DNA from 2 places in the Streptomyces sp. NPDC001219 genome. Region 1 is predicted to be linked to the other one. Evidence: riboswitches for the same ligand, from Rfam matches in the RefSeq annotation. Region 1 holds a riboswitch; the other holds the start of a gene.
What was found. Region 1 has a riboswitch for glycine ahead of gcvP (aminomethyl-transferring glycine dehydrogenase). Riboswitches for the same ligand answer to the same signal wherever they lie in the genome.
Positions count from the first base shown of each region.

Region 1 (15,174 bases):
TCTTGATCAGCGCGAACCAGAACTCGGTCTCACCGAAGGCCTTCACCGTGGGCAGGTTCAGGGCGATCAGCAGGACGACGGCGGCCAGCGCCGGTATCCACAGCGGCAGATCGTGCCACCAGTAGGCCACGTACCCGGAGATGGCGATGACGTCGGCGATGCCGGTGACGATCCAGCAGAACCAGTACGTCCAGCCGGTGAAGAAGCCGGCCCACGGACCCAGCAGGTCGGCCGCGAAGTCGGCGAAGGACTTGTAGCGCAGGTTGGACAGCAGCAGCTCGCCCATCGCCCGCATCACGAAGAAGAGCATCACGCCGATGATCATGTAGACGAAGATCACCGAGGGTCCGGCCAGCGAGATGGTCTTGCCCGAGCCCATGAACAGGCCGGTGCCGATCGCACCGCCGATCGCGATGAGCTGGATGTGCCGGTTGGACAGCTGGCGGGAGAGGTGCTGCTCGCCCTCGGGCGGGGGTGTGGAGCCGGCCGGCGTGGTGGTCAGGCCGGTGTCACTGCGTTCAGGCATGGGCGAACCTCGCGGATCTCAAGACCCGTGCGGGCACGGGACAGGGGGTCTCTCGGAGCATGACCACGCGCCCCAGGGGCGTGCGGCAGGGGCTGCGCGCGGAGAAGCGGCAGCCGAACTGAAGGGTGTCAGTACGCTGAACGGGCCCGCACAGAAGCCTGACCATCGGCCCGCGAGCCGACGGGCGGGTGGCGGTCGGGGGCGAGCGGCAGGAGAGCCATCAGGGGCTCCTCGAATGTCGAGCACGGGCAGGGGCCCGTGCGGCCGAGTGAGCCTCCCCCTCTGTCATGAGCCTGAGAGCTTCGCCGCGCTCAGCGCGCGGCTTGCACCGTCGGCGAGGCGCGTCGGCGCCTGCTTTCCAGAGTTGCCTGCCCGAGCGGTAGGGATGCCTGAGAGTTTCCGGGGAGGTGTTGCTCCTTCGGCGACCGGGTCTGGCTGATCCAGTGCTCTCCCGCTCCGGGGTGAACGGCGATGTGCGGTGAGGCTAGGGCCCCCTCAGCGGCCGGTCAAGGGACCGGCCGAAGGCTGGACGCTACTCCCGGGTAGTGCGGCGCTTCCCCGTAGGGGACGGCGTTTGTGCAGCTCACGGCCTCGCTTCCGGGGCCGCCAGGTTACCGGCAGGTCCGTCGGCAGACTCTTGACGGCTGTGTTCCGGTGCCCGTACGTTGCCTCGGGAAAGATCCGGCAGCATCCGTACCGCTGACGGTTCCGCGGCGGGAGAGCCCACGTCCTGTGACGACGTGGCGCCGGGGGAGCACCTCCTCCCCGGAGACTCCCGGCCTCACCACCGCGCCGCCCGACAACTCCACATCGCGCTGTTCGAACCGAAGCGGGAGAGCCCTCGCCCACCCTTGGCGAGGCGCCGAAGGAGCAACTCTCCCCAGAATCTCTCAGGCCCCACTACCGCTTCGGCCAGGCGACTCTGGAAAGTCAGGACGTCATGTCCTGCGCCCACGGTGCAAACCGCCAAACCCGGTGGTGAAGCTCTCAGGTACCGATGACAGAGCGGGGAGGCAACCCGTCCACGGCGCCGCGTCCGCGGTGCCCCCACAGGGAGCCTCCCACCATGACCTACCCCGAGTCCTCCGCGCCGGGTGAGTTCGCCACCCGCCACATCGGCGTCAACGACGCCGACCGCACCACCATGCTGGCCGCAGTCGGCTACCCGACGCTGGCCGCCCTCATCGACGCCGCCGTCCCCGGCGGCATCCGGAGCACCTCCGGCCTGAACCTGCCCGCCGCCGCCACCGAGGCCGAAGCCCGCGCGGAGCTGCAGGAGTTCGCCGGCCGGAACACCGTGACCGTCCCCATGAACGGACTGGGCTACCACGCGACCACCACCCCCGCGGTGATCCGGCGCAACGTGCTGGAGGACCCGTCGTGGTACACCGCCTACACGCCCTACCAGCCGGAGATCAGCCAGGGCCGGCTCGAGGCACTGATCAACTTCCAGACCATGGTCGGCGACCTCACCGGACTGCCGACCGCCAACGCGTCGCTGCTCGACGAGGCCACGGCGGTCGCCGAGGCCGTCACGGTGATGCGACGTGTCGCCGGCAAGAGCCGCCACCGCGTCCTGGTCGACCGCGACACCCTGCCGCAGACCCTCGACGTGCTGCGCACACGGGCCTGCGCGGTCGGCATCGAGGTCGTCGAGATCGACGTCGCCGAGCCGCTGCCGCAGGAGGACTTCTTCGGGGTGGTGCTGTCCTACCCCGGCTGCTCGGGAGCCGTCCGCGACCTGCGCGAGGTGACCGCGGCGGCGCGCGAGCGCGGGGCGCTGGTCACCGTGGCCGCCGACCTGCTGGCGCTCACGCTGCTCGTGCCACCGGGGGAGTACGGCGCCGACCTCGTCGTGGGGTCGTCCCAGCGGTTCGGTGTCCCCGTGTTCTACGGCGGGCCGCACGCCGGCTATATCGCGGTCCGCGAAGGGCTCGAACGGCACCTGCCCGGCCGGCTCGTGGGCGTGTCCGTGGACAACGCCGGCCGGCCCGCCTACCGCCTCGCCCTGCAGACCCGCGAGCAGCACATCCGGCGCGACAAGGCGACCTCCAACATCTGCACCGCGCAGGTCCTGCTGGCCGTGGTCGCCTCGATGTACGCCGTCTACCACGGCCCCGAGGGGCTGACCGGGATCGCCCGGCGGACGCACCGGCACACCACGCGCATCGCCACGGGGCTGCGGAACAGCGGGATCACGGTGGTGCACCCCGAGTTCTTCGACACCCTGCTGGTGCGGGTCCCCGGCCGGGCCGGGGAGGTCGTTGCTGCCGCGCACGACAAGGGGATGCTGCTGCGGCTGGTGGACGGTGACCACGTCGGCGTCTCCTGCTCCGAGGCCACCTCGCACGACCACGTCCGTCGCGTGCTCGACGCCTTCGGCGCGGCGGGGGACGACCCGGCCGGCCCGGCCGACGGCACTTCGGCGGCGCTTCCGCCGGACCTGCGGCGCACCTCCCCCTTCCTCACCCACCCGGTCTTCCACCAGCACCGGTCGGAGACCGCGATGCTGCGCTATCTGCGCCGGCTCTCCGACCGTGACTTCGCGCTGGACCGCGGGATGATCCCGCTCGGGTCCTGCACGATGAAGCTCAACGCGACCACGGAGATGGAACCGGTCAGCTGGCCCGGCTTCGCCGACCTGCACCCCTTCGCGCCCCTCACGGACGCTGCCGGGTATCTGGCCCTGGTCGAGCAGCTGGAGACCTGGCTGGCGGAGGTCACCGGGTACGCCAAGGTCTCCCTCCAGCCGAACGCGGGCTCGCAGGGCGAACTCGCCGGCCTGCTGGCGATCCGCCGCTACCACCGGAGCAACGGCCAGGCCGGACGCGATGTGTGCCTCATCCCGGCAAGCGCGCACGGCACCAACGCGGCCTCGGCCGCCATGGCCGGGATGCGCGTCGTCGTGGTGGCCTCGCGGCCCGACGGCACGGTCGATCTCGACGACCTCCGGGCGAAGTGCGCCAAGCACTCCGACCAGCTGGCCGCGATCATGGTGACCTACCCCTCCACCCACGGCGTCTACGAGGAGGGCATCACCCGGCTGTGCGAGCTGGTGCACGAGCACGGCGGACAGGTCTACGTCGACGGCGCCAACCTCAACGCGCTGCTCGGAGTCGCCAGGCCCGGCGAGTTCGGTGGCGATGTGTCACACCTCAACCTGCACAAGACGTTCTGCATCCCGCACGGCGGCGGCGGTCCGGGGGTCGGCCCGGTCGCGGTGGCCGCCCATCTCGCGCCGTACCTGCCCACCCATCCGCTGCACCCCGACACCGGGCGCCGCGACGGCATCGGGGCGGTGAGCGCCGCGCCGTTCGGCAGCGCCGGCATCCTGCCGATCCCGTGGGCCTACATCCGGATGATGGGCGCCGAGGGGCTGACCGAGGCGACCCGGGTGGCCGTGCTGAGCGCCAACTACGTGGCCCGCCGCCTCGCGCCTCACTTCCCCGTCCTGTACGCCGGAGAGTCGGGCCTCGTCGCGCACGAGTGCATCCTCGACGTCCGCCCCCTCACCGCCGCCACGGGGGTGACGGTCGACGACGTCGCCAAGCGCCTCATCGACCACGGCTTCCACGCGCCGACGATGAGCTTTCCGGTCCCCGGCACTCTGATGGTCGAGCCGACGGAGAGCGAGAGCCTCGCCGAACTGGACCGTTTCTGCGAGGCGATGATCGCGATCCGCGCCGAGATCGACCTGGTGGACCAGGGCGTCTGGTCGCTGGAGGACAGCCCGCTGCGACAGGCGCCGCACACCGCCGCCGCCCTCGCCGGCGAGTGGACCCGCGCCTACTCACGCGAGCGGGCCGCCTTCCCGGCGGGCGTCACGCCCGACAAGTACTGGCCGCCGGTCGGCCGGGTCGACCAGGCGCACGGCGACCGCAACCTGGTCTGCTCCTGCCCGCCGCCCGAAGCGTTCGCGTCCTGACCTGCGCGGGCTCGCGTAGCCGTGCCCGCCGCCACCCCTCCCCGTACCCGGAGCCGTGCCATGAGTGACGCCCCCACATCTCCCACCTCTTCCGCCTCCCCCGACGGCCGCCGGCTGCTGCGGCTGGAGGTGCGCAACAGCCGGACCCCCGTGGAACGGAAGCCCGAGTGGATGAGGACACGGGTGCGCATGGGGCCGGAGTACAACGCGCTGCGGTCGCAGGTGGAGGCCGAAGGGCTGCACACCGTGTGCCAGGAGGCCGGGTGCCCCAACATCTTCGAGTGCTGGGAGGACCGCGAGGCCACCTTCCTCATCGGCGGTGACCAGTGCACCCGGCGCTGCGACTTCTGCCAGATCGACACCGGCCGGCCCCAGCCGCTGGACCGGGAGGAGCCGCGCCGGGTGGCGGAGTCGGTGGCCACGATGCGGCTGCGGTACGCCACGATCACCGGGGTGGCCCGCGACGACCTGCCCGACGGCGGTGCCTGGCTCTACGCCGAGACGGTCCGGCAGATCCACGCACGGAACCCGGGCACCGGGGTGGAGAACCTGGTCCCGGACTTCAACGGCGTCCCCGAACTGCTGGCCCAGGTATGCGAGTCGCGCCCGGAGGTACTGGCCCACAACGTGGAGACGGTGCCGCGGATCTTCAAGCGCATCCGGCCCGCGTTCCGCTACGACAGGTCGCTCGGCGTGCTCACCGCGGCACGGGAGTCCGGCCTGGTCACCAAGTCGAACCTGATCCTGGGACTGGGGGAGACCCGGGCGGAGATCTCCACCGCGCTGGCCGACCTGCACGCCGCCGGCTGCGACCTGGTCACCATCACCCAGTACCTGCGCCCCTCGGCGCGGCACCACCCGGTCGAACGGTGGGTCCGGCCCGAGGAGTTCACCGAACTCGGGCAAGAGGCCGAGGAGATCGGCTTCGCCGGAGTGCTGTCCGGCCCCCTGGTCCGGTCCTCCTACCGCGCCGGACGGCTGTATCAGCAGGCACGCGACAAGAGGCCCCGGCACCCCTGACGGGAGGCGCAACCGCCCGCGCGGACCCTGCCCCTTCCCCGACCACCTCTCGCAAAGGAGCCCTTCCATGGCCCTCTCCGTCTTCGACCTGTTCTCCATCGGCATCGGCCCGTCCAGCTCGCACACCGTCGGACCGATGCGCGCCGCCCAGATGTTCGCCGGCCGTCTCAAGGAGGCCGGCCTGGTGGCGCGGACGGCCTCGGTGCGGGCGGAGCTGTTCGGCTCCCTGGGCGCCACCGGCCACGGCCACGGCACGCCGAAGGCCGTACTGCTCGGCCTGGAGGGCCACTCCCCGCGGACGGTGGACGTGGAGACGGCCGACGACGAGGTCGAACGGATTCGCAGCACCGGGCGCCTGCGCCTGCCGGCGGGGGAGAGCGGCCCCGCCCACGAGATCGACTTCGACGTCTCCGACGATCTGGTCCTGCACCGCCGCCGCTCCCTGCCCTACCACGCCAACGGCATGACCCTGCTCGCCCGTGACACCGAGGGGGCGACGCTGCTGGAGAAGACGTACTACTCGGTCGGCGGCGGCTTCGTCGTCGACGAGGAGGCCGCCGGCGCGGACCGCGTCAAGCCCGACGACACGGTGCTCACCCACCCCTTCCGTACGGGCGACGAACTGCTGCGGCTGACCCGGGAGACCGGCCTGTCCATCTCCGCCCTGATGCTGGAGAACGAGAAGGCCTGGCGCACCGAGACCGAGATCCGCGAGGGGCTGCTGGAGATCTGGCGGGTGATGGAGGCGTGCGTGGCGCGCGGCCTGTCCCGCGAGGGCATCCTGCCCGGCGGGCTGAAGGTCCGCCGCCGGGCGGCCACTTCGGCCCGCGCGCTGCGCGCCGAGGGCGACCCGGCCGACCGCGCCATGGAGTGGGTCACGCTCTACGCGATGGCGGTCAACGAGGAGAACGCCGGCGGCGGCCGGGTCGTCACCGCCCCGACCAACGGTGCCGCCGGGATCATCCCGGCCGTTCTGGGCTACTACCTCAACTTCGCGGCGGGTGCGGCCTCCCGGGAGGAGAAGGAGGACGGCATCGTCCGCTTCCTGCTCGCGGCCGGCGCCGTCGGCATGCTCTTCAAGGAGAACGCCTCGATCTCCGGCGCCGAGGTCGGCTGCCAGGGCGAGGTCGGCTCCGCCTGCTCGATGGCCGCCGGCGGCCTCGCCGAGGTGCTGGGCGGCAGCCCCGAACGGGTGGAGAACGCCGCCGAGATCGGCATGGAGCACAACCTGGGCCTGACCTGCGACCCGGTCGGCGGCCTGGTCCAGATCCCGTGCATCGAGCGCAACGGCATGGCCGCGGTCAAGGCCGTCACCGCCGCCCGTATGGCGCTGCGCGGCGACGGCCGCCACCACGTCTCCCTGGACAAGGTCATCAAGACCATGAAGGACACCGGTGCCGACATGAAGGTCACCTACAAGGAGACCGCCCGCGGCGGCCTCGCCGTCAACGTCATCGAGTGCTGATCCCGCCGCGAGGAGCGACCATGACCGATCTTTTCGACGCGACGCCCACCGGCCCGGAACCGCGGCTCCCGGCCGCCGAATCCGCCGCCACCGTCGAGCAGTTGGCCGCCGACCGCGCCAAGGCGCTGTTCGGTGCGGAGTACGCCCAGGTGTGGCACCGGACGGGGGACGAGGCCCTCTCGGCGGTCCTGTCCGCACTGCTCGCCCCGGGCGACACCGTGCTCGCGCCGGACCTGGCGCCGGCCGCCGGCCCGGGGTGCCCGACGCACACGGGCCGCTTGAGCGAGCTGTACGACCTGGCCACCTATCAGGTCCGCCCGTCCGACTTCACGGTCGACCTGGACCAGGTGCACCGGCTGGCCGAGCTGCGGCGTCCCCGGATCATCCTCGCGGGGTGGGCGGCGTATCCACGGCTCCTGGACTACGCGCGCCTCCGCCGGATCGCCGACGAGGCCGGCGCGCTGCTCCTGGTGGACATGGCGAACGTCGCGGGCCCGGTCGCGGCCGGGCTGCACCCCGGTCCCGTGCCCCATGCCCACGTCGTCACCACGGGCAGCCATCCGGTGCTCGGGGGCGCCGTCCTCACCGGTGACCCCCGCATCGCGCGCCGACTCGACGCCGTGGCGCTCCCCGACCGGGAGACGGAGACGTTCGCACAGGACATGGCGGCGAAGGCGGCCGCCTTCCGGTGTGCCGCCTCACCGGCCTTCCGTGAACACCGGGCAGCCGGCCTCCGGGCCGCCAGGATCATGGCCGGCCGGCTCCTGGCCGACGATGTCGCCGAAACCGGGGCCCGTGTGCTGACCGGTTCCACCGAGACGGACCGGGTCCTCGTCGACCTCCGGGGCACGGGCCTGGACGTGTGCGCGGCAGCAGAGGCCCTCCGATCGCTCGGCCTCACCGTGGAGCGCACCACGCTCTCACTCAACTCCGGTACACCGCCCATGAGTTCAGAAGTGAGCATCGGCGTCGACGCCCTCGCGGCCCGCGGATGCGGCGAGGCCGGCTTCCGTGCGGCCGCCGAAGCGGTCGCCCGTGTGCTCACCCACCACCCCGGTGAACGCGTACCCACCCGACGGCCGGGGCGCGGCACGGCGCCGGCGGACACCACCCCCACCCCTCCCTCCCCTGAGAAGAGCACACCATGAACCAGCAGTTCGACGTCCTTGTCATCGGCGGTGGCCCCGGTGGCTATGTCGCCGCGATCCGTGCGGCACAACTGGGCAAGAAGGTCGCTCTGGTGGACAAGGAGCGCCCCGGCGGGGTGTGCCTGAACTGGGGCTGCATCCCGACCAAGGCGATGCTGCGCTCGGCCGAGGTCCTGGAAACCGTACGCGGCGCCGACGAGTTCGGGGTCCTGGCCGACGACGTCCGGCTGGACTACGCGGCGGTCCTCAAGCGCAAGGACCGCATCGTGCGCACGCTGACGGACGGCATCGCCCATCTCCTCAAGGCCAACGGCGTGACCGTGGTGACCGGCCACGCCCGCTTCGTCGACGACCACACCGTCGCCGTGCACGAGGCCGGGCCCGCCCCTCTCGGCGACGACGGTCCGCGGTACGCGGCACCGCCGGCCGAGGGCCCCGCCCGCGCACACCTCACCGCCCACCACCTCGTCGTCGCCACCGGCTCCCGGCCCGCCGTGCCGGCTGTTCCCGGCGCGGACCTGCCCGGAGTGGTCACCTCCGACGGGGCGTTCCTGCTGCCGCGGGTCCCCTCCCGGGTCCTCGTGGTCGGCGGCAGCGCGGTCGGCGCCGAGTGGGCGAGCATGTTCCACGCCTTCGGCTCCGAGGTCACGGTCGTCGAGATGATGCCGACGCTGCTGCCCGGCGAGGACCAGGACATCGGCCGCGCCCTCACCCGCTCCTTCATCAAGCGCGGCATCCGCGTCCTGACCCGCCACACGATCGCGGCGGTCGAGGAGGGCTCCGACGGTGCCCCGCTGCAGGCGCACCTCACCGCCACGGACGGCCGGCCCGCCGAGACCGTGCCCGCCGACACGGTCCTGTTCGGCGTCGGCAGGCGGCCCAACACAGCGGCGCTGGACCTGGACACGGCAGGTGTGCGCACCGACGAGCGCGGCTACCTCCCCGTCGATGACCAGCTGCGCACCAACGTCCCGCACATCCACGCGATCGGAGACGTGACCGGCCGCCTGCAGCTGGCGCACGTCGCCTCGCACCAGGGACTCGTCGCGGCCGCCGCGATCTGCGGCCACGACGAGCGCATCGCCTACGACGCCGTGCCCGCCGCGACGTTCACCCATCCCGAGGTGGCCAGTGTGGGTCTGACCGAGGCGGCGGCCGTGGCGGCGGGCCACGACGTCACCAGCGCCCGCTTCCCCTTCGCCGCACTGGGGCGCGCCCACGCCTACGGTGTCACGGAAGGAATGGTCAAGATCGTCGCCGAGCGGGACGGCGGCCGGGTCCTCGGGACGCACCTCATCGGGCCCGGCGCGAGCGACCTCATCGCCGAGGCGGCGCTGGCCCTGACCCACGGGGCGACGCTCTCCACGCTCGCCGACACGGTGCACGCCCACCCGACCCTCGGCGAGGCGACCATGGAGGCCGCCATGTCCGCACTGGGCCTGCCCCTGCACACGGCGCCCTCTCCACGGAGGCGGTGAGCGGAGGAGGACGAGCCCCGAACCGCCGCTGCCCCGCGGGCGTGAAGGCCGTAAGACGCTCAGCGCCTCGCCCGCACCGGTGCCCCGCCGCTGCCGGAGGCCTCGTAGCGGAGGTGCGAACAGCCGACGCCGGTGCGGTTGTTGGGGAGGCGCATGCGCGTGGCGAGGTCGCGGGTCATGCGCTGGGGCAGGCAGCTGCACCAGGTGATGTCGGGGTAGCAGGCTCGCAGGTGGGACACCGCACGGGTGCCCAGGCCGCTGTCCTGCAGGGGCGTGGCGACGTGGACCTGGGTGATCACCCCGCTCGCGCAGCGTTCACACACTTCGTAGGTGACCTCGCCGACGACGCGGCGGATGTACACCAGCAGCAGACTCTGCGCCCGCTCACTCGCCGGTGCCGGGGAATGGAAGATCACCACGTCCCGGTAGGCGAGCAGCCTCCGGTGGAGCTTGCCGCGTCGGCGGCCCCGGCGCGTGTGACGTGGCGGCCGACGACGGTGTATGCCCTGCAACAGCGTTCCTGGCACGAAGTTACGTGTGGCAACCATGTACGGCGCCTACCCGAGCCGCAGGCGGACAGTCCCCTCGTCCCGTGAGCGGCCGGACGAGGCCGGGGGAGCGGGTCGGGGACGGGCAGGCCCCACCGGGCTCCATTTGACCCTGCCACTGGCGGCAGGGTTGAACGATTCCCGCATGGACACCAGCACCGCATCGCAGCCCCGCAGGATCGTCGCCGTCACCGGCGCAGGCACCGGGATCGGCCGGGCCACCGCCCGTGCCTTCGCCGCCGAGGGCGCCCACGTGCTCGCCATCGGCCGGCGGGCCGTACCGCTGCACGAGACCGCCGCCGGTCACCGGCGGATCACCCCGCTGACCGCGGACATCACCGCCTCAGGTGAGCCCGAGCGCATCATCCGCACCGCACGGGAGCTGCACGGCCGGCTGGACGTGCTCGTCAACAACGCCGGCATCGTGCGCAGCGGCGCCCTCGGCACCCTCACACCGGAGACGATCCACCCGCAGATCGCCACCAACCTGATCGCACCCATCCTGCTGTCCCAGGCCGCGCTTCCCCTCCTGGAGGCGAGCGGCGGGGTGATCGTCAACGTGAGCACCTCGGTGGGGCAACGGGCCTGGCCCGGCAGTTCGGTCTACGCGGCGACCAAGACCGCGCTGGAGCTGCTGACCCGCAGCTGGGCGGTCGAACTGGCCCCCCGCGGCATCCGCGTGGTCGCGGTCGCCCCCGGCGCGATCGACACCCCGATCGGCGAGCACCAGGGCCTGACGCCGGAGCGGCGGGCCGCGGTACGGGAGTGGCAGCTGGCCCGCACCCCGCTGGCACGGATCGGCCGGCCCGAGGAGGTGGCCTGGGCCCTCACCCGGCTCGCCTCGCCAAGTGCCGCGTTCCTCACCGGAGTCGTGCTCCCGGTCGACGGCGGGGCGGTCGTGGCGTGATAGGAGTGGCCCCGGAGGTGGGGCGGGTGAGGATCGGCGAGCTGGCCAAGGAGACCGGGACGACTCCCCGTGCGCTGCGGCACTACGAACAGGCCGGGCTGATCTCCTCCGAGCGGGCCCCCAACGGCTACCGCGTCTACGAGGCACGGACGGTGGTGCGGGTCCGCAACATCCGCCACCTCCTGGCCGCCGGGCTCACCCTCGACGACGTGCAGGTGTTCCTGCCCTGCCTGGACGGCGACGTGGCTGCCGCACCGCCGTCGGACAAGGGGCTGCGCGTCGCGTGGGAACGGCTGGCGGTCCTCGACGAACGGATCGCCGCCCAGACCGAGGCCCGCGACCGCCTGGAAGCCGCACTGCGGCACACGACCGGCGACCGGCCCCGCCCGGTGGTGTGACGCTCTACTCCGGGGCGCTGCTCCCCGCACCCAACCCCCGCACAGCCCAAAAACGTTGTCTGTGACGGTCGTAACAGGTAAACCGCGCAGATCGGGCGCAACCCTTTCCGCATGCCGGTGGTCCCACTGCCGTCACGGAAATTCAGGTCTTCGTCATGAGGCCGACATCTTCGAGGAGCAACGCCGCCATGCCCGAGCCGGGCCTCAGATCCGCCCCCCGCTTCAGCATCATCGTGCCGGTCTACAACGTGCAGGGATATCTTCGCGCGTGCCTGGACTCGTTGCTGGCGCAGGAATTCACCGATTTCGAGGTCATCGCGGTCGACGACTGCTCGCCGGACCGCAGTGGTGAGATCCTGGCGGAGTTCGCCGCCCGGGACCCGCGGGTGGTGCCGGTGCGCCACGAGGAGAACGGCGGCATCGGCGCGGCCAGGAACACCGGTGTGGCGCGTGCGCGCGGCGACTACCTGCTGTTCCTCGACAGCGACGACACCCTCACGGCCGGCGCGCTGCAGGCCATGGCCGGCCGGCTGGCCGTATCGGAGGACCCGGACCTCCTGCTCTTCGACCATGTGCGGTCCTACTGGTGGCACGAGGTCAAGCCGAGCGCCGTCCGTGAACTCCTCGCCGCGGCGGGCAGGGACGTCTTCAAGCCCACCGAGCGCACCGAGTTCCTGCATATGTTCGCGGTGGTGTGGAACCGGGCCTTCCGGCGCGATTTCTTCGTGGACAACGGATTCCGGTACACCGACGGGCTCTACGAGGACGCCCTCATGGTCTACACGACCATGCTCACCGCCGAGCGTGCCGTGTGCCTGGAGCACGCCTGTGTGGAATACCGCCAGCGCCGGCACGGCAATTCCATGAAGACGCCGGGCCGGAAGCACTTCACGATATTCGAGCAGTACCAGCGGCTCTTCGACTTCCTCGACGGCCGGCCGGACCTCGACCGGCTGCGGCCGCTGTTCTTCGAGCGGATGGTCAGCCACTTCCTGTTCACCGGCGCGCGCGAGAGCCGGGTGCGGGTCCAGGACCGGCCGGAGTTCTTCCGCCGGGCCGCGGAGATGTACCGGCGGCACAAGCCCGCGGGATTCACCCCGCCGGCGGAGGCCGACGCCCTGCAGTTCCAGGCGCTGGAACGCGGTTCCTACCGCGCCTTCCAGACGCTGAACCTGGTGAACCGCACCCGGCTGCGGGGGCAGCAGCGGGTGCGCAAGGCGCGGCGCGCCATGAGCAAGCGGGCCACGGCCGGCTTCTACCGGAGGCAGCTGAAGCGCCCCATCGACCCGAACCTCGCCGTCTTCAGCGCCTACTGGAACCGCACGCCGTCCTGCAATCCGCTCGCGATCTACGAGAAGGCCAGGGAACTGGCCCCGGATCTGCACGGGGTGTGGGTCGTGCGCGAGGACGTCGTGGACACCGTGCCGGACGGGATGGACCACGTCGTCGTCAACAGCCAGCGGTACTGGGAGGTGATGGCGCGCGCGAAGTACTTCGTCAACAACGTCAACTTCGCCGACGAGGTGGTCAAGCGCACGGGGCAGGTCCACCTCCAGACCCACCACGGCACCCCGCTCAAGCGGATGGGCATCGACCAGCAGAAGTACCCCGCCGCGGTCAAGGGAATGAGCATGCGCAAGCTGCTCGAACGCGCCGACCGCTGGGACCTGTCGGTTTCCGCCAACCAGCACACCAGCGAGCAGTGGGAGCGGGTCTACCCCTGCGGCTTCGAGACCATCGACGCCGGCTATCCGCGCAACGACGTCTTCTTCCGGACCGGAGCCCGGGAGGTCCTGGACATCCGTGAGCGGCTCGGCATCGCGCCCGGCACCACGGCGGTCCTGTACGCCCCGACGGTCCGCGACTACCAGGTCGGCTATGTGCCGCAGCTGGACCTGGAGAAGGTCACCGGCGCACTCGGCCCGGACTTCGTCCTGCTGGTGCGTACGCACTACTTCTACGGCCGCGATCCGCACCTCCAGCAGCTCCAGGAGCAGGGCGCGCTGATCGACGTCTCCCGGCACCCCTCGGTCGAGGAGCTGTGTCTCGCCGCGGACGCGCTGATCACCGACTACTCGTCGATCATGTTCGACTACGCCGGCCTCGACCGGCCGATCGTCACCTACGCCGACGACTGGGAGACCTATGTCCGCTCCCGCGGCGTCACCTTCGACCTGCTGTCGGGGAAGCCGGGAGACACCCCGGGGATCGTCGCCACCACCGAGGACGAGCTGATCGAGGCGTTCCGCAGCGGCCGCTGGGAGAGCTCCGAGGCCGGTGAGCTGCGGGCCGCGTTCCGTGCCCGCTTCTGCATGTGGGACGACGGCCACGCCGCCGAGCGCGTGGTCAACCGGGCCTTCCTCGGGCGGCACGACCTGCTCCCGGCCCCGCTGCCGCTGTCCGAGCGCACCGTCGCGCCGTCCCCGCGGGAGGCGGCCCGCACGGGCGCCGTCCTCGCACCCGGGGCGGACAGCGCCCCGGCCGGCCGGACGCCGAACTGACCGGCTGACGGAGTGCGGGGTGCCGGCCGGGTGCCACGGTCAGGTGTGAGCGGACGCGTACGGGGCACCCGCAGCCGTGAACCATGAGGCGACCGGAAGGAGCTGGCGCATGCTGACGGCACACCCCGTGCTGCTGACGGAGCTCACCGAGGAGCGGGAGGCGCGGACGGCGCCGTACGGGCGGCAGGGTCTCGCCGGGGCGCGCCGGGCCTCGGCGGACGGCGCGACACCCGAGCCGGGGCACAAGGTGCCCGACCCGCCCCCGCCGGGCCCGCTGGACCCGGTCCACCCCAAGCCCCAGCCGCCACCGGCCCCCGCCCCGGACCGGGAGCCCGCACCCCGGCCCGGCCCCGGCTCGTGCACGGCGCCGCCGCCCGTCGCGACCGGCGGGCACGGCCCTCACGCTCGGGAGGCCGGGCCCGAAGGCCCGCTCTACGCTGGGTGAGGGAGCCGGCGAACCGGCGCGGAGGCGGTGGACGCTCGTGGCGGTACGGCACCAGCTGATCAGGCGCTCTCCGGAGGAGCTGTGGGCGGTGCTCGCCGACCGTGACCGCTACCAGGACCGGGTGGTCGGCACCGCGCGTGCGCGGCCGAACCTGGTCATCGTCGACGAACATCCGCTGACCGGGCCCGGCGGACGGCTGCACCACGCGGCCCTCGACCTCATGCCGCAGCTGCGCCACCGCAGCCTGCTCCACAGGCCGGCCGACGTGGCCGAGGAGACCCCGGCGCACGCGGCCGCCGGAGCCTGACCGCCGCGCGGGGCGAACGGGAGGCAGCGATGCCGGACGCAGTGGTGATCGGTGCCGGGCCCAACGGACTTGTCGCGGCGAACCTGCTGGCCGACGCCGGGTGGACGGTGGAGGTGCTGGAGGAGCAGGACGAGCCGGGCGGCGCGGTCCGCAGCGACCGTGCGGTGCACCCCGACTTCGTCAACGACCTGTGCAGTTCCTTCTATCCGCTGGCCGCCGCCTCCCCGGTCCTCGCCGCCCTGGACCTGTACGAGGAGGGGTTGGTCTGGAGCCACGCGCCCCAGGTGCTGGCCCATCCGCTGACCGACGGCCGCTGCGCGCTGCTGGGCCGCGCCACCGCCGACACGGCCGCCGGGCTGGAGACCTTCGGCACCGGTGACGGCGCGGCCTGGGAGGGCCTGTGCGAGACCTGGGACCGGGTCGGCGGCGACCTCCTCGACGCGCTGTTCACGCCCTTCCCGCCGCTGCGCCCGGTGGCCCGGCTCGCCGCCCGCGCCCGCGGTGCC
Region 1 is NZ_JBSFJF010000040.1:17,264-32,437, reverse strand. It holds gene cycA (D-serine/D-alanine/glycine transporter) at 1-526, opposite strand, end outside; glycine riboswitch at 802-893, opposite strand; glycine riboswitch at 894-990, opposite strand; glycine riboswitch at 1,347-1,442, shown strand; glycine riboswitch at 1,443-1,540, shown strand; gene gcvP (aminomethyl-transferring glycine dehydrogenase) at 1,593-4,451, shown strand; gene lipA (lipoyl synthase) at 4,512-5,471, shown strand; gene ACWC9R_RS23985 (L-serine ammonia-lyase) at 5,539-6,936, shown strand; gene ACWC9R_RS23980 (serine hydroxymethyltransferase) at 6,957-8,084, shown strand; gene lpdA (dihydrolipoyl dehydrogenase) at 8,081-9,562, shown strand; gene ACWC9R_RS23970 (N-acetyltransferase) at 9,622-9,978, opposite strand; gene ACWC9R_RS23965 (SDR family NAD(P)-dependent oxidoreductase) at 10,256-11,017, shown strand; gene ACWC9R_RS23960 (MerR family transcriptional regulator) at 11,044-11,415, shown strand; gene ACWC9R_RS23955 (bifunctional glycosyltransferase/CDP-glycerol:glycerophosphate glycerophosphotransferase) at 11,604-13,916, shown strand; gene ACWC9R_RS23950 (hypothetical protein) at 14,026-14,361, shown strand; gene ACWC9R_RS23945 (hypothetical protein) at 14,399-14,668, shown strand; gene ACWC9R_RS23940 (phytoene desaturase family protein) at 14,698-15,174, shown strand, end outside.

Region 2 (15,174 bases), on a different contig from region 1:
TACGACACCACGCTCGCGGCCTACGAGAAGGCCCGCTCGTCCTATGTGAGCGGGAAGTTCAACGCGCTGGTCGTCGTCACCGACGGCACCAACGACGACGCCCACGGCATCGGTCTCGACGCCCTGGTGAGCAAGCTGGAGAAGCTCTCCGACCCGAAGCGGCCGGTGCCGCTGATCGCCCTCGCGGTCGGTCCGGAGGCCGACACCGCGGCCCTGGCCCGCCTCGCCGCGCCGACCGGCGGCTCGACGCACCGGGTCAGCGACCCGTCGCAGATCCACCGGGTGATGCTCAAGGCCATCATGGCGGCGGGCAGCGACGGACCGCGCTGAACGGCTCCGGGACTCCGGGCTACGCCCCCTCGGTCGCCGCCTGCCGTGGTTCCGGTACGGCGGCGCGCCCACCCGCCGGCCAGGCGACCGGCCAGGTGTGCACCGGCTTCCCCGTGTGCATCAACTCGCTGTAGCGCCGGGTCATCGCGGCGAGCGCGGCATCCCGGTCCAGGCCCTGGCGCCGCGCGTGGTGGAAGGCCGCGGCCTGCCAGGACGCCCCGTTCACCCGGCGCCGGCAGCGCTCGTCGATGATGCCGAGGTAGTGGTCACGGTCGGCCGGCTCCACCCCCCAGGCGTCCAGCCCGCGCGCCGCCAGCGGCAGCAGCTCCTCACGCACCAGCCGTACGGCCGGGACGCCCGCGGTTCCGCCCGACCGCCCGGGACGCGGCCATTCCAGGGTGGCGTCGATGCCGTACCGGCAGGCGGTGTCGAAGTTGTGGGCCGCCGCGGCGAACGGCAGCCGCGACCAGACCGGGCGCGGCTCCTCGGCCAGCGCCCGCACCAGGCCGTAGTAGAAGGCGGTGTTGGCGATGACGTCGGTGACGGTGGGGCCGGCCGGCAGCACCCGGTTCTCGACCCTGAGGTGCGCGACGCCGTCGGCGACCGCGTAGACGGGGCGGTTCCAGCGGTAGACCGTGCCGTTGTGCAGGACCAGTTCGGCCAGGTCGGGCACCCCGCCCTCATCGAGGACGCGCAGCGGCTCCTGCGGCCCGCAGACCGGCAGCAGCGGCGGGTAGTAGCGCACGTTCTCCTCGAACAGGTCGTACGCGGAGTCGATCCAGCGCTCACCGAACCAGGTACGGGGGCGCACGCCCTGGGCCTGCAACTCGGGCGAGCGGGTGTCGGTGGCCTGCTGGAAGACCGGCGGCCGCGACTCGCGCCACAGCTCACGGCCGAAGAGGAACGGCGAGTTGGCGCCGACCGCCACCTGTACCGCGGCGATGGCCTGTGCCGCGTTCCAGACGGCGGCGAAACGGCCCGGCGTCACCTGGAGATGCAGCTGAACCGACGTACAAGCGGCCTCCGGCGCGATCGAGGGCGAGCGGGAGACCAGGTGCTCGACGCCCCGGATGTCCAGGGCGAAGTCCTCGCCGCGGGCCGCCCGCATCTGGTCATTGAGAAGGACGTAGCGGTCGTTCTCGGAGAGGCTGGCGGCCGTGAGGTCGGTGGCGTGCAGGGTCGGCAGAATGCCGATCATCACGATCCGGGCGGCGACCTCCCTGGCCTTCCTTTCCGCATAGCCGAGCCCCGTACGGAGTTCCTCGGCGAGCTGGTCCAGCACCCGGCCGCTCAAGCGGTGCGGCAGGATGTTGACCTCGAGGTTGCACTGGGCGAGTTCGGTCTGGAAATCACCACTGGCGATGCGCTCCAGTACTTGAGTGTTCATCATGCGCGGCAGTCCGTCGGCACCGGCGAGATTGAGTTCGATCTCCAGACCCATGAGATCTCTGGGACGGTCGAACCGCTTCTCCGTCAGGAGCCGGTGCAATCCCTCAAGACAGTCGTGCAGCTTTCTTCGGTAACGCTCCCGGTCCGCCAGGTCGATCCCGTCCGCAGCGACCTTCTCCCCCATCGAAGGGTCCCTCCTTCAGTGAACAGCCCGCGGCCACGGGCCGCTTGGGGCCGTCCCCGGCACCGCCGGGGCTCGCGCTACGGTCGATGATGCCCACGGCAATCTGATCAATAACGCCGCGACGGCATGCCGGTGCCGATAGGCTCGAAGTGGTGCAGCATCCGGCACGGCCCACAGGCATATCTGCTCGGCAATCACCAGCGGCAATTCGCTTGTGAGAAAGACCGGCCAGTTCCGGCCTACCGCGCCACCGCGGCAATACGAGGTGGCGTCACCGAAACGCCGCGCAAAGCGGTGGAAAGCACCTCGCACAGCGGTCCTGATTTCCCCTTGCCGGAAATCCACAAGACCGGTAGCAGAAACACTTTCGGAACATACGTCGTATAAACTCCGCTTACGAGGCAGAGACTTGGCGCCCAGCGTCCAGGCGCTCTCACCGACTCCGGACACCGCGGCCGACCCCGCCGGGCCGCGGCCCCGAACCGGCCATGCTCTGACCCCGCCCGCAGACAACGCCGTTTGCACCCGCCACGCTCCACCGTGTCTCCGAGCCACGCTCCGCCGTGTCTCCGAAGTGAGAGGCGACCCACCATGCCGCTGCACCTTCCCCCTGCCCCCGCGCCCGCCCTGCGCAGCGTTCTCGCCGCTCTCGGCTCGCCCTCCGCGGTCCGCGAGGCCCCGGTCTCCGCACTCCGCGCCCATCAGGGCCCGCTCAGCCCCGACCACCCGCTGCCCATCCACGTCTGGGACGACATCAGCCGGGCCGGCGGCACCCCGCACACCCGGCTGGCCGGATGGAGCTTCCTGATCCGCGGCGGGGAGCGTGCCGTGGCGGCCGCCGAGACGGTCCTCACCGCGGACGGCTGGACCTTCGGGCGCTTCTGCGGCGGCCCCTACGTCGCCGCGACCGAGCAGGCACTGGCCCAGGCCGACTCACTCGCCACGCCCTACCAGCCGCGTCTGCTGTCGGTCCCCGAGCTGTACATGCTCACGCTGTGGCTGCATCACGACCTCGCCTCCGACGGCGCCGAGGGGCTGCCCGCACCCGCCGACCTGCTGGTGCCGCTGGCGCCCGCCCCGCCGGGTATCGCCGCGCACCGCCCCCAGCACCTCGCCGACCTGCTCCCCCGGCTCACCCTGCGGCTCGCGCCCGCCCCGCTCCTCGCCGAACCCGCCTGACCGGCGGTGCCGCCCCGAGTTGCGGCGCCCGCCGTCCTGCCCGAGCGTGCCCCGCGGCCCCGTCCGGCCACGGGGCGCTCACGCATGCTCACCCACGCGGCCTAGTCCGCGGATACCACGCCCAACCCTCTTGGGGACGAGTGCAATTGGGAGCAACCGCCCGCACGGGTGACGCGTCCCTACCGAGTGAGTACCGCTGCTGCGAAATCCCTGCGGAATCGCGTCCGTGGGGCAACACTGGGACCGACCGACAGAAACGGGGGAGCGGCCATGAACACCTCATCGAGCCGCACGACGACGTTCACCTCACCGCAGCGAAAGACAACTCCCATGTGCCAGCACCAACCGCCATGCCCGTCAGCAGACTCCACCGACCGGGAGGCCGCACACCTTGTGGCGCACCATCCGGAGCAGGGCTGGAGCCTGCTCTGCAACGGCGTCCTGCTCTTCGAGGACACCGGTGAGCTGCTCCCGGACGGGCAGGTCATCGCCCCGCACCGCACCCGGGTCGGCGCCGCCGCCTGACCCGCCGCGCTCACCACGAACCACAGGGCCCCCGGCAGATCTGCCGAGGGCCCTTGCTGCTGCCGTGGGTCAGTTGTCGTACTCGTCCAGCGGCGGGCAGGAGCAGACGAGGTTACGGTCGCCGTAGGCACCGTCGATCCGGCGCACCGGCGGCCAGTACTTCTCGGCGACGGAGACACCGGCCGGGAAGACGGCCTCCTCGCGGGTGTACGGGTGCGTCCAGTCGCCACCGAGCGCGCCCGCGGTGTGCGGGGCGTTGCGCAGCGGGTTGTCGTCCTTGTCCCACTCCCCCGAGCCGACCTTCTCGATCTCCGCACGGATGGCGATCATCGCGTCGCAGAACCGGTCCAGCTCCGCGAGGTCCTCGCTCTCGGTCGGCTCGATCATCAGGGTGCCGGCCACCGGGAACGACATCGTCGGCGCGTGGAAGCCGTAGTCGATCAGCCGCTTGGCCACATCGTCGATGCTCACACCGGTCGCCTTGGTCAGCGGCCGGACGTCGATGATGCACTCGTGCGCCACCAGACCGCCGGGGCCGGTGTAGAGCACCGGGTAGTGCGGCTCCAGGCGCTTGGCGATGTAGTTCGCGCTGAGGACCGCGACCTGGGTGGCGCGCTTGAGGCCCTCACCGCCCATAAGGCGGACGTACGCCCAGGAGATCGGCAGGATGCCGGCCGAGCCCCAGGGAGCGGCGGAGATCGGCCCGACGCCGGTCTCGGGGCCAGCGCCCGGCTGCAGCGGGTGGTTGGGCAGGTACGGCGCCAGGTGGGCGCGGACGCCGACCGGGCCGACACCGGGGCCACCGCCGCCGTGCGGGATGCAGAAGGTCTTGTGCAGGTTCAGATGCGAGACGTCGCCGCCGAACTTGCCGGGCTCGGCGAGCCCGACCAGCGCGTTGAGGTTGGCGCCGTCGACGTAGACCTGGCCGCCGGCCTCGTGCACCGCCGCGCAGATCTGGGTGATGTGCTCCTCGAACACCCCGTGGGTGGAGGGGTAGGTCACCATCAGGACCGCGAGCTCGTCACGGTGCTTCTCGATCTTGGCGTGCAGGTCGTCGGTGTCGACCTCGCCGTCCTCACCGGTCTTGACGACGACGACCTTCATCCCGGCCATCACTGCGCTGGCGGCGTTGGTGCCGTGCGCCGACGACGGGATCAGGCAGACCGTGCGCTGCTCGTCGCCATTGGCGCGGTGGTAGGCGCGGACGGCCAGCAGACCGGCCAGCTCGCCCTGCGACCCGGCGTTCGGCTGGATGGAGACCTTGTCGTAGCCGGTGACCGTGGCCAGCCGCTCCTCCAGCTCCTGGATCAGCGTGAGGTAGCCCTCGGCCTGGCCGGCCGGCGCGAACGGGTGCAGCTGGCCGAACGCGGGCCAGGTGACCGGCTCCATCTCGGTGGTGGCGTTCAGCTTCATCGTGCAGGAGCCGAGCGGGATCATGCCGCGGTCCAGCGCGTAGTCCTTGTCGGCGAGGGTGCGCAGGTAGCGCAGCATCGCCGTCTCGGAGCGGTGCTCGTGGAAGACCGGGTGCGCGAGGTAGTCGTCGTGGCGCAGCAGCCCCTGCGGCAGCGCCTCGGCCGCGGCGGCGTCCAGCTGCTCGACGTCGCCCTGCACCCCGAAGGCACTCCAGACGCCGGCCAGCTGCGCCCGCCCGGTGGTCTCGTCACAGGCGATGCCCACCAGGTCCGCGTCGACCTGCCGGAGGTTGACCCCGGCCTCGCGGGCGGCGGCGACGACGTCGGCGGCCCGACCGGGCACCCGCGCGGTCAGGGTGTCGAAGTACGCGTCGTGCACGATCTCCACCCCGCCGGCCCGCAGGCCCTCGGCGAGGACCGCGGCGTAGCGGTGGGTGCGCCGGGCGATGGTCCGCAGGCCCTCGGGCCCGTGGTAGACCGCGTACATGCCGGCCATGACGGCGAGCAGCACCTGCGCGGTGCAGATGTTGCTGGTGGCCTTCTCCCGGCGGATGTGCTGCTCACGGGTCTGCAGCGCCAGCCGGTAGGCCTTGTTGCCGTCGGCGTCGACGGAGACGCCCACGAGACGGCCGGGGAGGCTGCGGGCGAACTGGTCACGGACAGCCATGAAGCCGGCGTGCGGTCCACCGAAGCCCATCGGGACACCGAAGCGCTGGGTGGTGCCGACGGCGATGTCCGCGCCCAGCTCACCGGGCGAGGTGAGCAGCGTCAGGGCGAGCAGGTCGGCGGCGACGGTGACGATCGCGCCCAGCTCGTGGGCCTGCTCGATGAGGGCGCGGGGGTCACGCACCGCACCGGAGGCGCCCGGGTACTGGAGCAGCACACCGAACACACCGCGCTCGGCGATCTCGGCCGGAATGCCGTCGGACAGGTCCGCGACCACGACCTCGACGCCGGTGGGCTCCGCACGGGTCTCGATCACGGCGACGGTCTGCGGCAGACAGTCGGCGTCGACCAGGAAGACACCCTGCTTGACCTTGCCGACACGGCGGGAGAGCGCCATCGCCTCAGCGGCGGCGGTGCCCTCGTCCAGCAGCGAGGAGCCGGAGGTGGGCAGTCCGGTCAGGTCGGCGACCATGGTCTGGAAGTTCAGCAGCGCCTCCAGGCGGCCCTGCGAGATCTCCGGCTGGTAGGGCGTGTACGCCGTGTACCAGGCCGGGTTCTCCATGACGTTGCGCAGGATCACCGGCGGGGTGAACGTGCCGTAGTAGCCGAGACCGATCATGGAAGCGAGGACCTGGTTGCGGTCCGCCAGGCCCTGGAGCTCCTTGAGCACCTCGGCCTCGGTACGGGCCTGCGGCAGGCCGAGCGCCTCGGCGCTCTTGATCACATCGGGCACGGCGGTGGCGGTGAGCTCGTCCAGCGACCCGAAGCCGATGTGCGCGAGCATCTTCGCCTGCGCCGCCTGGTCGGGACCGATGTGCCGGCGCTCGAAGGGGGTGCCGCTTTCCAGCTCGGTCAAGGAGATGCGATTGGTGGTCATCTGCGGGGGCCTCCTGGTCGGTGCGACCTACGAGGGGCACCACGGCGCGGGTGCCCGGACGGCCTCCCCCTCTGTCATCTAACCTGAGAGCTTCACCGGCCCGCCCAGGAGCGGCCCGGCTTTCACCGTCGGTGAGGGGGGTCTCGGCGCTGTGCCGTCCGTGGCCCGCCCTGCTTTCCAGAGTGACCTCGTCCATGCGGTACGGGTGCCTGAGAGATTCCGGGGAGGAGTTGCTCCTTCGGCGCCCTGGTCGCGAACGACAAGGACTCTCCCGCACGGGGTCTGCGGCCAATCGCCAGCCTACCAGCGTGGCTCTCGAAGGCTCCTTCGAGTGGCCGGGGCATGAAATGTGCCGTTTGGTAGTTGTCACAGGGCAGTTGCGACCAATTGGAGGGGCCGTGCAAACCGATATCGATCCCCGAAGCCTGATCGGCCGCAAAGCATTCGACCGTAACGGCGCGAAAATAGGGACCATCGACGAGGTCTACCTCGACGATGCGACGGGGGAACCGGAGTGGGCGGCCGTACGCACCGGACTCTTCAGCCGGGATGCGTTCGTCCCCCTGGAGCCCAGCAAAATGGTCGATGAGGGACTGCACATTCCTTACGACCGCAAACTGATCAAGGACGCCCCGGACTTCGGCGTGGGCCGTCACCTCTCCCCTGAGCAGGAACTTCAGCTCTATCACCACTATCGCCTGGATATTTCTTCCCCGACCTCTGATCCGGTGCCGGGCTCCGGCGACACCAACTTCGGCAAGATCGCCGGCTCGGACGACTGACCATCCGCCGGCGCCCCGCCCACCAGCGGCAGGGGCTCCCCCGGCCGCAGCGCCGGGTCCTCGACAGCGAAGGTCCGCACCCTCCCCGGTGCGGACCATGGCGTTTCGAAGCGGACGGTCACCCTCCCCACCCCGCTCCCCTGCACCCAGCCGGCGCCGTACTCCTCGTGCACCACGTCCAGCCCCGGATGCCAGCGCCGCGGCGGCTCCTCCTCGGCCTCCCGCCGCTCCGCGCCCCCGGCGGCCTGCTCCGCCGCCGCGGCAGCGGCCGCCGCGGCCGACTCCGCCGCCTCCCGCTCCGTCGCCACCTGGGCGAACAGGTCCTCCTGTGTGAAGTCCGCCAGCCCGCTGACCCCCACGCCCAGCAGCCGCACCCCGCCGGTGGTGTCCACCGTCTCCAGCAGGCGCACAGCGGCCTCCCGTATCACCGCCGGATCGTCGGTGGGTCCGCGGAGCGTCTCGGAACGGGTCAGCGTCGAAAAGTCGTAGTTGCGCACCTTGATGACCACCGTCCGCCCGGAACGCCCGGCCGCCCGCAGCCGCTGGACGCACCGGTCCGCCAGCCGCAGCACCTCGCTCCGCACCCGCGTCCGGTCGGTCAGGTCCACCTCGAAGGTGTCCTCGACGGAGATCGACTTGGCGTCCCGCTCAGCCACCACCGGCCGGTCGTCCTGCCCCAGCGCCATCCCGTACAGCCCCGCGCCGTGCGCCTTGCCCAGCAGCCGCACCAGCTCGGCCTCACCGGCCTCCGCGGTCTCCTGAACGGTATGAATCCCGGCCCGGCGCAGCGTCTCGGCCGTCGCGGGCCCCACCCCGGGCAGCGTCCGCACCGTCATCGGCCCCAGCAGCTCCCGTTCCGTGCCCGGCTCGATCACCACCAGGCCGTCCGGCTTGGCCGCCTCGGAGGCGATCTTCGCCAGCATCTTCGCCCCGGCCAGCCCGACCGAGCCGGTCAGCCCCGTCGCGGACCGGATGTCCCGCCGCAGCTGCTCCCCCACGGCCCGTACGGCCGCCGACTCGGCCGGCACCCCGCCCGCCTCCAGATCGACGAACGCCTCGTCCAGGCTCAGCGGCTCCACCAACGGCGACAGCGCGTGCAGCAGCTCCATCACCGCCTCACTCACCTGGCGGTACAGGGTGAAGCGAGGGCTGAGATAGGCGGCGTTGGGACACAGCCGACGGGCCTGGGCCGTCGGCATCGCGGACCGGACCCCGAACACCCGCGCCTCGTACGAGGCCGTGGAGACCACACCGCGCCCGCCGACGCCGCCGACCACCACCGGTTTTCCGCGCAGGCTCGGTTTGGCCGCCTGCTCGGCGGCCGCGAAGAACGCATCCATGTCCAGATGCAGGATCGTCGGCGCGGGTCTCACATCTCCGATGCTGCCCCATGCCACTGACAATCGGCCCCATGCCGGGCCGCGCGCTCCGCCCGGGGACTCAGCCCGCGCGGTGACGCCGCCGCGCCAGCTCGTCCTGCGGGTTCTTCCCGATCAGCGTCTCGCCGGTGTCGACGCGCTCCCCGTGGAGCTGTGACAGCGCGCCCTCCACGTCCCGCCAGACCACTCCGACGGCGATCCCGAAGACGCCCTGACCGCCCTGGAGCAGATCCACGACCTGGTCGGGCGAGGTGCACTCGTAGACCGTCGCGCCATCGCTCATCAGCGTCATCCGCGTCAGATCCGCCAGCCCGCGCGAGCGCAGATGCTGGACGGCAGTGCGGATGTTCTGCAGCGACACCCCGGTGTCCAGCAGCCGCTTGACGATCTTCAGGACCACGACGTCCCGGAAACTGTAGAGCCGCTGGGTGCCGGAGCCGTAGGCCGGCCGGATGCTCGGCTCCACCAGGCCCGTACGCGCCCAGTAGTCGAGCTGCCGATAAGTGATGCCCGCTGCCGCACAAGCGGTCGGGCCGCGATAGCCGATGTTCTGAGCCTCGCAGTCCCCCGACACCGCCGCGGCCGGTGCCGGCGCAGGGTTCGCTGCCGCGCTCGAGTGGAGCGGCAACGCCCCTTCCGCCGCCATACCGTCGCCGGTGATTGCCACGCCGCCCTCCGTCCTCCACGTCCCGGACGGGACCTGCCACATCGACGGTATGCAGTCACTCGGGGTGCGTCAACGATCGCCGCGCTCGCCACGCCGAGTGATAATCACCCTACGAGTGGTTTCTCGTGACCTCGCACGGGGAAGGCCTGATTGTTTGGCCGGAATCAGGCGGTTCGACTGGCCGATATCACTGGCTGTTGGTCCCGAAGTCCTCGGGCGAGATCTGGTCGAGGAACTCGCGGAACTTCTCCACCTCGTCCTCCTGCTCGTCCGGGATGGCGATCCCCGCGTCGTCCAGCACACCGTCCGTACCGAAGATCGGCGTTCCGGTGCGCAGGGCCAGCGCTATCGCGTCCGACGGACGCGCACTGACCTCGACCCCGCTCGCGAAGACAAGTTCGGCATAGAAAACCCCCTCGCGCAGATCCGTGATGCGGACCTGCGTCAGCTCCTGGCCCACCGCTTCCAGCACGTCCTTGAAAAGGTCGTGCGTCAGCGGCCTGGCAGGGACCATGCCCTGCTGGGCAAAGGCGATGGCGGTGGCCTCCCCTGGCCCGATCCAAATGGGCAAGTATCGATCGCCTCCCACCTCCCGCAGGAGCACGATCGGTTGGCTGGAAGGCATTTCCACCCGGACACCCACGACGTCGAGCTCGTTCACACAGCAACCCTAGGACGTGCCCGGCAGGTTTGGGTAGTCGGGCACTCGTTTGCTCGCTACGGGCGGACCCGCAGCGCGCTCTGCAGCAAGGCCGCGTGGAGCCGTACGGACAGCGTCGCCAGCTCCCTGGCGGTGGCTTCGGCATGCGCCCTGGTCTGCGGGTTACGGTGCCGCCGAAGGGGTGCAACGACCTGTTCGACCAGGCCCGCCTCGCGCTCGGCCGCCGCCTTCACCGCACGCAGATGCCGCGGCTCCAGACCGAATCGGCCCAGGTCCGCGACAAGTTTGGCGACCGTGACGGCCTCGATGTCGTATCCGCCGTCCGCATGGGGGACGATGAGTCCGTAGGACTCCCAGTCGGCGAGCGCCGCCTCGTCCACGTCCGCGGCGGCCAGCAGCTCGGCCCGGCCGATCCGGGCAGCCGTCGGAGGCTCCGTATCCGGGTCGGGCAGGCCCTCGACCAGATCCCGGGTGGGTGCGGCCGGGGCCGGCAGCGGCACCTGCTCACCGCGCGCCAGAGCGTCGAGATGCTCCCGGATGACCTTGAGCGGCAGATAGTGGTCCCGCTGCATCCGCAGGACGGCGGCCAGCCGCCCGACATCGTCCTGCGTGAATTTGCGGTAGCCGGAAGGCGTGCGCTTCGGCTCGACGAGTCCCTCGGCCTCCAGGAAGCGAATCTTGGAGATGGTGACCTCGGGAAACTCCTCGCGCAGCTGGGTGAGCACCGTGCCGATGCTCACCGGCTTGCCATCCGAGGAGGCGGCACCGGCAGAACCGGCGCCGCCTTTCGGTGTATCGCGCATACGCCTTCCCCGGCCGGTCAGATACCGGCGCCTCGCTGGCTCGCGTAGAAGACCAGACGGAACTTGCCGATCTGGACCTCGTCGCCGGTCGCGAGGGCGACGGAGTCGATCCGCTCACGGTTGACGTAGGTGCCGTTCAGGCTGCCGACGTCGGCGACGGTGAAGAGACCGTCGGAACCGCGACGGAATTCCACGTGCCGACGCGAGACCGTCACATCGTCGAGGAAGATGTCGCCCTGCGGATGCCGGCCGGCCGTGGTCAGCTCGCTGTCCAGCAGGAAGCGGCTGCCCGAGTTCGGCCCCCGGCGGACGACCAGCAGCGCCGATCCCAACGGGAGAGCGTCCACGGCCGCCTGGGCCTCGGGCGACAGCGACGGCGCCAGATTCTGGCCCGTCGTCTCCGAGTCGTAGGCCTCCAGCCCCGAAATGGAGATGGTCGACGTCGTCTCGGACGCCCGCTCGGGCTGGGCACCCGCACGCAGCGGCGCGCCACAGTTGGAGCAGAACCGGCTCGCCTCGGCGTTCTGGTTCCCACACCTCGTACAAACCGGCAAGGCCGACCCTCCACCCGTGTGTGCGGCTGATGGTTCCTGGGAACCTATGCGGCCGGCACCGGAGGGGTCAACAGAACCCGCGCCGTACCCCCCGGACGGACTGCTGACCTCGTCACGGAAGAGCGGACGGTCCTCGGACGCGCCGCTCTCGTCGGGCTGACGCGGAGCGCGGTGCCGCGCCGAGCCGCTGTCGCCCTCCTGGCGTGCGCTCTTGCCAAAAAGCTTTCCAAACAACTTCACGGGCGATTCCCCTTGAACGAAACAGACCCGCCCGTGGGGCAGGACGAACCCTCGATGCACACACCGGCCCATCCGGACATCCTGTGAACGTCCGTGGCCTTCAGACAGTTTCCACCACACACCACACGCACGGTGCGTCGACCCCCCGCTACCTCATGCCCTTCCCGGGCACTCGACATACGTGCACGCCTCACTGAGATGACAACCGAGCGTAGTCAGGCCGCTTCGCCTCTCGCAAGGCGTTCACAATGATCTTCTCCTCACGGGTCACAGACACCTTGGCCTGCTCCTTCTCCAGAGTCTGGACCACTCCGCCAGGGATGTTCAGCGCCGGTTCCAAGTCCTCCGGCTTGCCGATGACCTTGAAGCGGAACGGCTGCATGACGCGCTTGCCGTCGATCTCCACGCCACCCCGGACATCCGAGAGATAGCTGTCCGCGACGACCCGTACGTCGTTGACCTGGATGGCCTCCGCGCCGGCCGCCCGCAGTTCCTGGATGGTGTCCAGCAGCTTGTCCGCCTCCACGGAGTGCGTCGGGTCGTCGATGGTCAGGTTGATGCCGGGCCCCCGTGCCGCGACGGTCCCGGCCAGCACGCCCAGCTGCTGTTCCTTCTCCACGGTCTGCTTACGGGCCTCCTCGGCCTGGTCCGAGCTGTTCTCCAGCTCGGTCTTCTGCCCTTCCAGGCGCCGCTGTTCATCGGTCAACCGCTGGGAGCGGTTGTCCAGCTCGTCCAGAATGCGCACCAGGTCCTCCTGGCGCGCACCTCTCAGCGCACTGCTGTCACTTGTGGAACGTACCTGAATCGCCAGGCCGAGGCCGAGAATGAACAGCAGCAGCGCGACGATCAGTTGAGCCCGGGTCAGCCGCGGCGGCCACAGACTCGCAACGAGCCGCTCCCGACCGGTCTTCGGGCGTTCCGCACCCCCGTCGTCATCGGCAACGACGTCCGGGGTCGAGGAGTCTGCCCCTTTGCCCTGCTTCTGTCCAGCACTGTCCGGTTCCTGGGCTTCGGCTCCGTCACCGGACTCCGCCGGCTCGGGGGTGTTCCAGCTCGCGGGCGGCATCGGACGCCGGCCGGCCGGGCCACCGTCCGGCTCCGGCTCCGTCCGCTCCGGCTCCGTCCGCTCCGGTTCCGTCCCCTCCGCCGCCTTCGCCTGCTCCGGTTTCCGCTCCGGCTGGTTCTTCTCCAGCTCGGCCTTCTTCTCCGGCTCGGGCTTCTCCGGCTCCGGGGCCTGGTCCTCGGTCATCCGCCTCACGCCCTGAAGACGTGCCGGCGGATCGCGGCGGCGTTGGAGAAGATCCGGATACCCAGCACCACGACGACGCCGGTGGAGAGTTGGGCACCGACACCCAACTTGTCGCCGAGGAAGACGATCAGCGCGGCGACCACGACATTCGACAGGAAGGAGACCACGAAGACCTTGTCGTCGAAGATGCCGTCCAGCATGGCGCGCAGACCGCCGAACACGGCGTCCAGCGCCGCGACGACAGCGATCGGCAAGTAGGGCTCGACCACCGTCGGCACCACGGGTCGGACGACAAGCCCGACCACGACTCCCACGATGAGGCCCAAAACGGCGATCACGATGTGCCCTTCCCTGTGTCGGCGCCGTCCGCCTTGGCGGCGCCGGCCTGCGGCTTTGCGGTACGTACGATCAAGCTGGGCGCGGGCGGCAGCGTGACCCCGTTCTCAGCGGAAATCCTGGTGCGCACGCCGTAGTTCTCCTGCAGCACATGCAGGTACTGACCGTCGGCGCTGTCCTGGAACGCGGTGCTCAGCCGCTGCCCGTCCCCCACCGCCAGCACCGTATAAGGCGGCACCAGTGGCTTGTTGTCGACCAGTATGGCGTCTCCCGCGGCTCTGATCGCCGAGAGTGACGTAAGCCGCTGCCCATTGACGGAGATGGCCTCCGCACCGGACGCCCACAGACCGTTGACGACGCGTTGCATATCCCTGTCGCGTACCCGCCCGGTGTCCGAAAAACCACTGCTTTCGCGCGGACCGCCGCCGCTGGACGCCGCGCCCTTCGCATCGTCCACGACGAGCTTCACGCCAGGGCCGGTGACCTGGGTCGAGCCGGACAGCAGGGCCAGCAGCTCCGCCTTGTCGCCGCCGTGTCTCTTCAGCGCCTCGCGCTGCATGGTGCTGACATCGTCCCGGAGCGCGTCGACCCGCTTCTGCTGCCGGTCCGCCTCCCCGGTGCCCTTCTGGATGCGGTTGATCAGTTCCTCGCGCTCCTTGGCGAGCGTGGGTGCTGATATCCGCGCCTGCGCCGCCCCCACCGTCACCACGACCGCGGCCAGCACCAAACCGGCCGCCAGGCCCAACTTCGCCCGCAGGGTGCGCGGCAGCCCGCGTACCCCGGCTTCGGACTTGCGCGCGGCGGCCTCGGCATATCCGTCATCGAGGCTGTGATCCATCACGTTGGTCAGCAGCGACATGGACGCATCGGGGCGCGCGGCCGGCGTATTCGGGTTGCTCCGATCGGGGCGCTGCTGCGACATGCCGCACATCGTCGCACGTCGGCCGCGCGGTCTCCCAATGGCCCCACCGGCGTGCCGATTCACGGCCCGCCGGCGGGGCCCCGGTCAGCGTCCCGCGCTGTCCACCACCGCGGACCACTCGTCCAGCAGCTGCTGGGCGGAGGCGTCATCCGGCCCCTCCGCCCACAGGTGCGTGACCGCCTCCGCGGGGTCCGGCAGCACCAGGACCCAGCGGCCGTCGGACTCCACGACCCGTACCCCGTCGGTGGTGTCCACGTCCCGGTCGCCGGCGGCCTCGACCACATGCCGCATGACCAATCCCTTGACCGCCCACGGGGTGGCCAGGTCCCGGCGCTGGACATGCGCCCGTGGGATACGGGCGTCGATCTGGCTGAGCGTGAGCTGGGTACGGGCGACCAGGCCGATCAGCCGGACGAACGCGGCCGCGCCGTCGAAGACGCTGCTGAACTCCGGGATGAGGAAGCCGCCCATGCCGTCCCCGCCGAAGACCGTGCCGTCGGCGCGGCCCACCCGGGTCAGATCGTCGGGCGAGGTCGTCGTCCACTCCACCTGCGTCCCGTGATACGCCGCCACCTGCTCGGCGATCCGGGTCGTGGTCACCGGCAGCGCCACCCGCCCGGTACGCCGCTCGGCCGCCACCAGATCCAGCATGACCAGCAGCGCGCGGTCGTCCTCGATGATCCGGCCGCGCTCGTCCACCAGGGAGAGCCGCTCGCCTACGGGGTCGAAGCGCACGCCGAAGGCGGCCCGCGCCGAGGCCACGATCTCGCCGAGCCGGACCAGGCCGGCACGCCGGGCGTCGGCGGTCTCGGTCGGCCGGGATTCGTCGAGCCCGGGGTTGATGGTCAGGGAGTCGACGCCGAGCCGTCCCATAAGACTGGGCAGGACCAGGCCCGCACTGCCGTTGGAGGCGTCCACGACGACCTTGAGTCCGGAATCGCTGACGCCCGTGGTGTCCACGGCCCGCAGCAGCGATCCGGTGTAGGAGTCGAAGACGCTGGCCGGGAAGATCAGATCGC
Region 2 is NZ_JBSFJF010000070.1:2,531-17,704, reverse strand. It holds gene ACWC9R_RS30975 (substrate-binding domain-containing protein) at 1-330, shown strand, start outside; gene ACWC9R_RS30970 (glutamate-cysteine ligase family protein) at 350-1,903, opposite strand; gene ACWC9R_RS30965 (hypothetical protein) at 2,495-3,082, shown strand; gene ACWC9R_RS30960 (DUF5999 family protein) at 3,413-3,607, shown strand; gene gcvP (aminomethyl-transferring glycine dehydrogenase) at 3,677-6,562, opposite strand; glycine riboswitch at 6,750-6,846, opposite strand; gene ACWC9R_RS30950 (PRC-barrel domain-containing protein) at 6,961-7,344, shown strand; gene ACWC9R_RS30945 (DNA polymerase IV) at 7,254-8,717, opposite strand; gene ACWC9R_RS30940 (MerR family transcriptional regulator) at 8,785-9,390, opposite strand; gene ACWC9R_RS30935 (bifunctional nuclease family protein) at 9,578-10,051, opposite strand; gene ftsR (transcriptional regulator FtsR) at 10,108-10,854, opposite strand; gene ACWC9R_RS30925 (FHA domain-containing protein) at 10,872-11,720, opposite strand; gene ACWC9R_RS30920 (DUF881 domain-containing protein) at 11,839-12,897, opposite strand; gene ACWC9R_RS30915 (small basic family protein) at 12,903-13,235, opposite strand; gene ACWC9R_RS30910 (DUF881 domain-containing protein) at 13,232-14,164, opposite strand; gene ACWC9R_RS30905 (sugar phosphate nucleotidyltransferase) at 14,240-15,174, opposite strand, start outside.
Region 2: another riboswitch for glycine. It lies ahead of gcvP (aminomethyl-transferring glycine dehydrogenase); the one in region 1 lies ahead of gcvP (aminomethyl-transferring glycine dehydrogenase).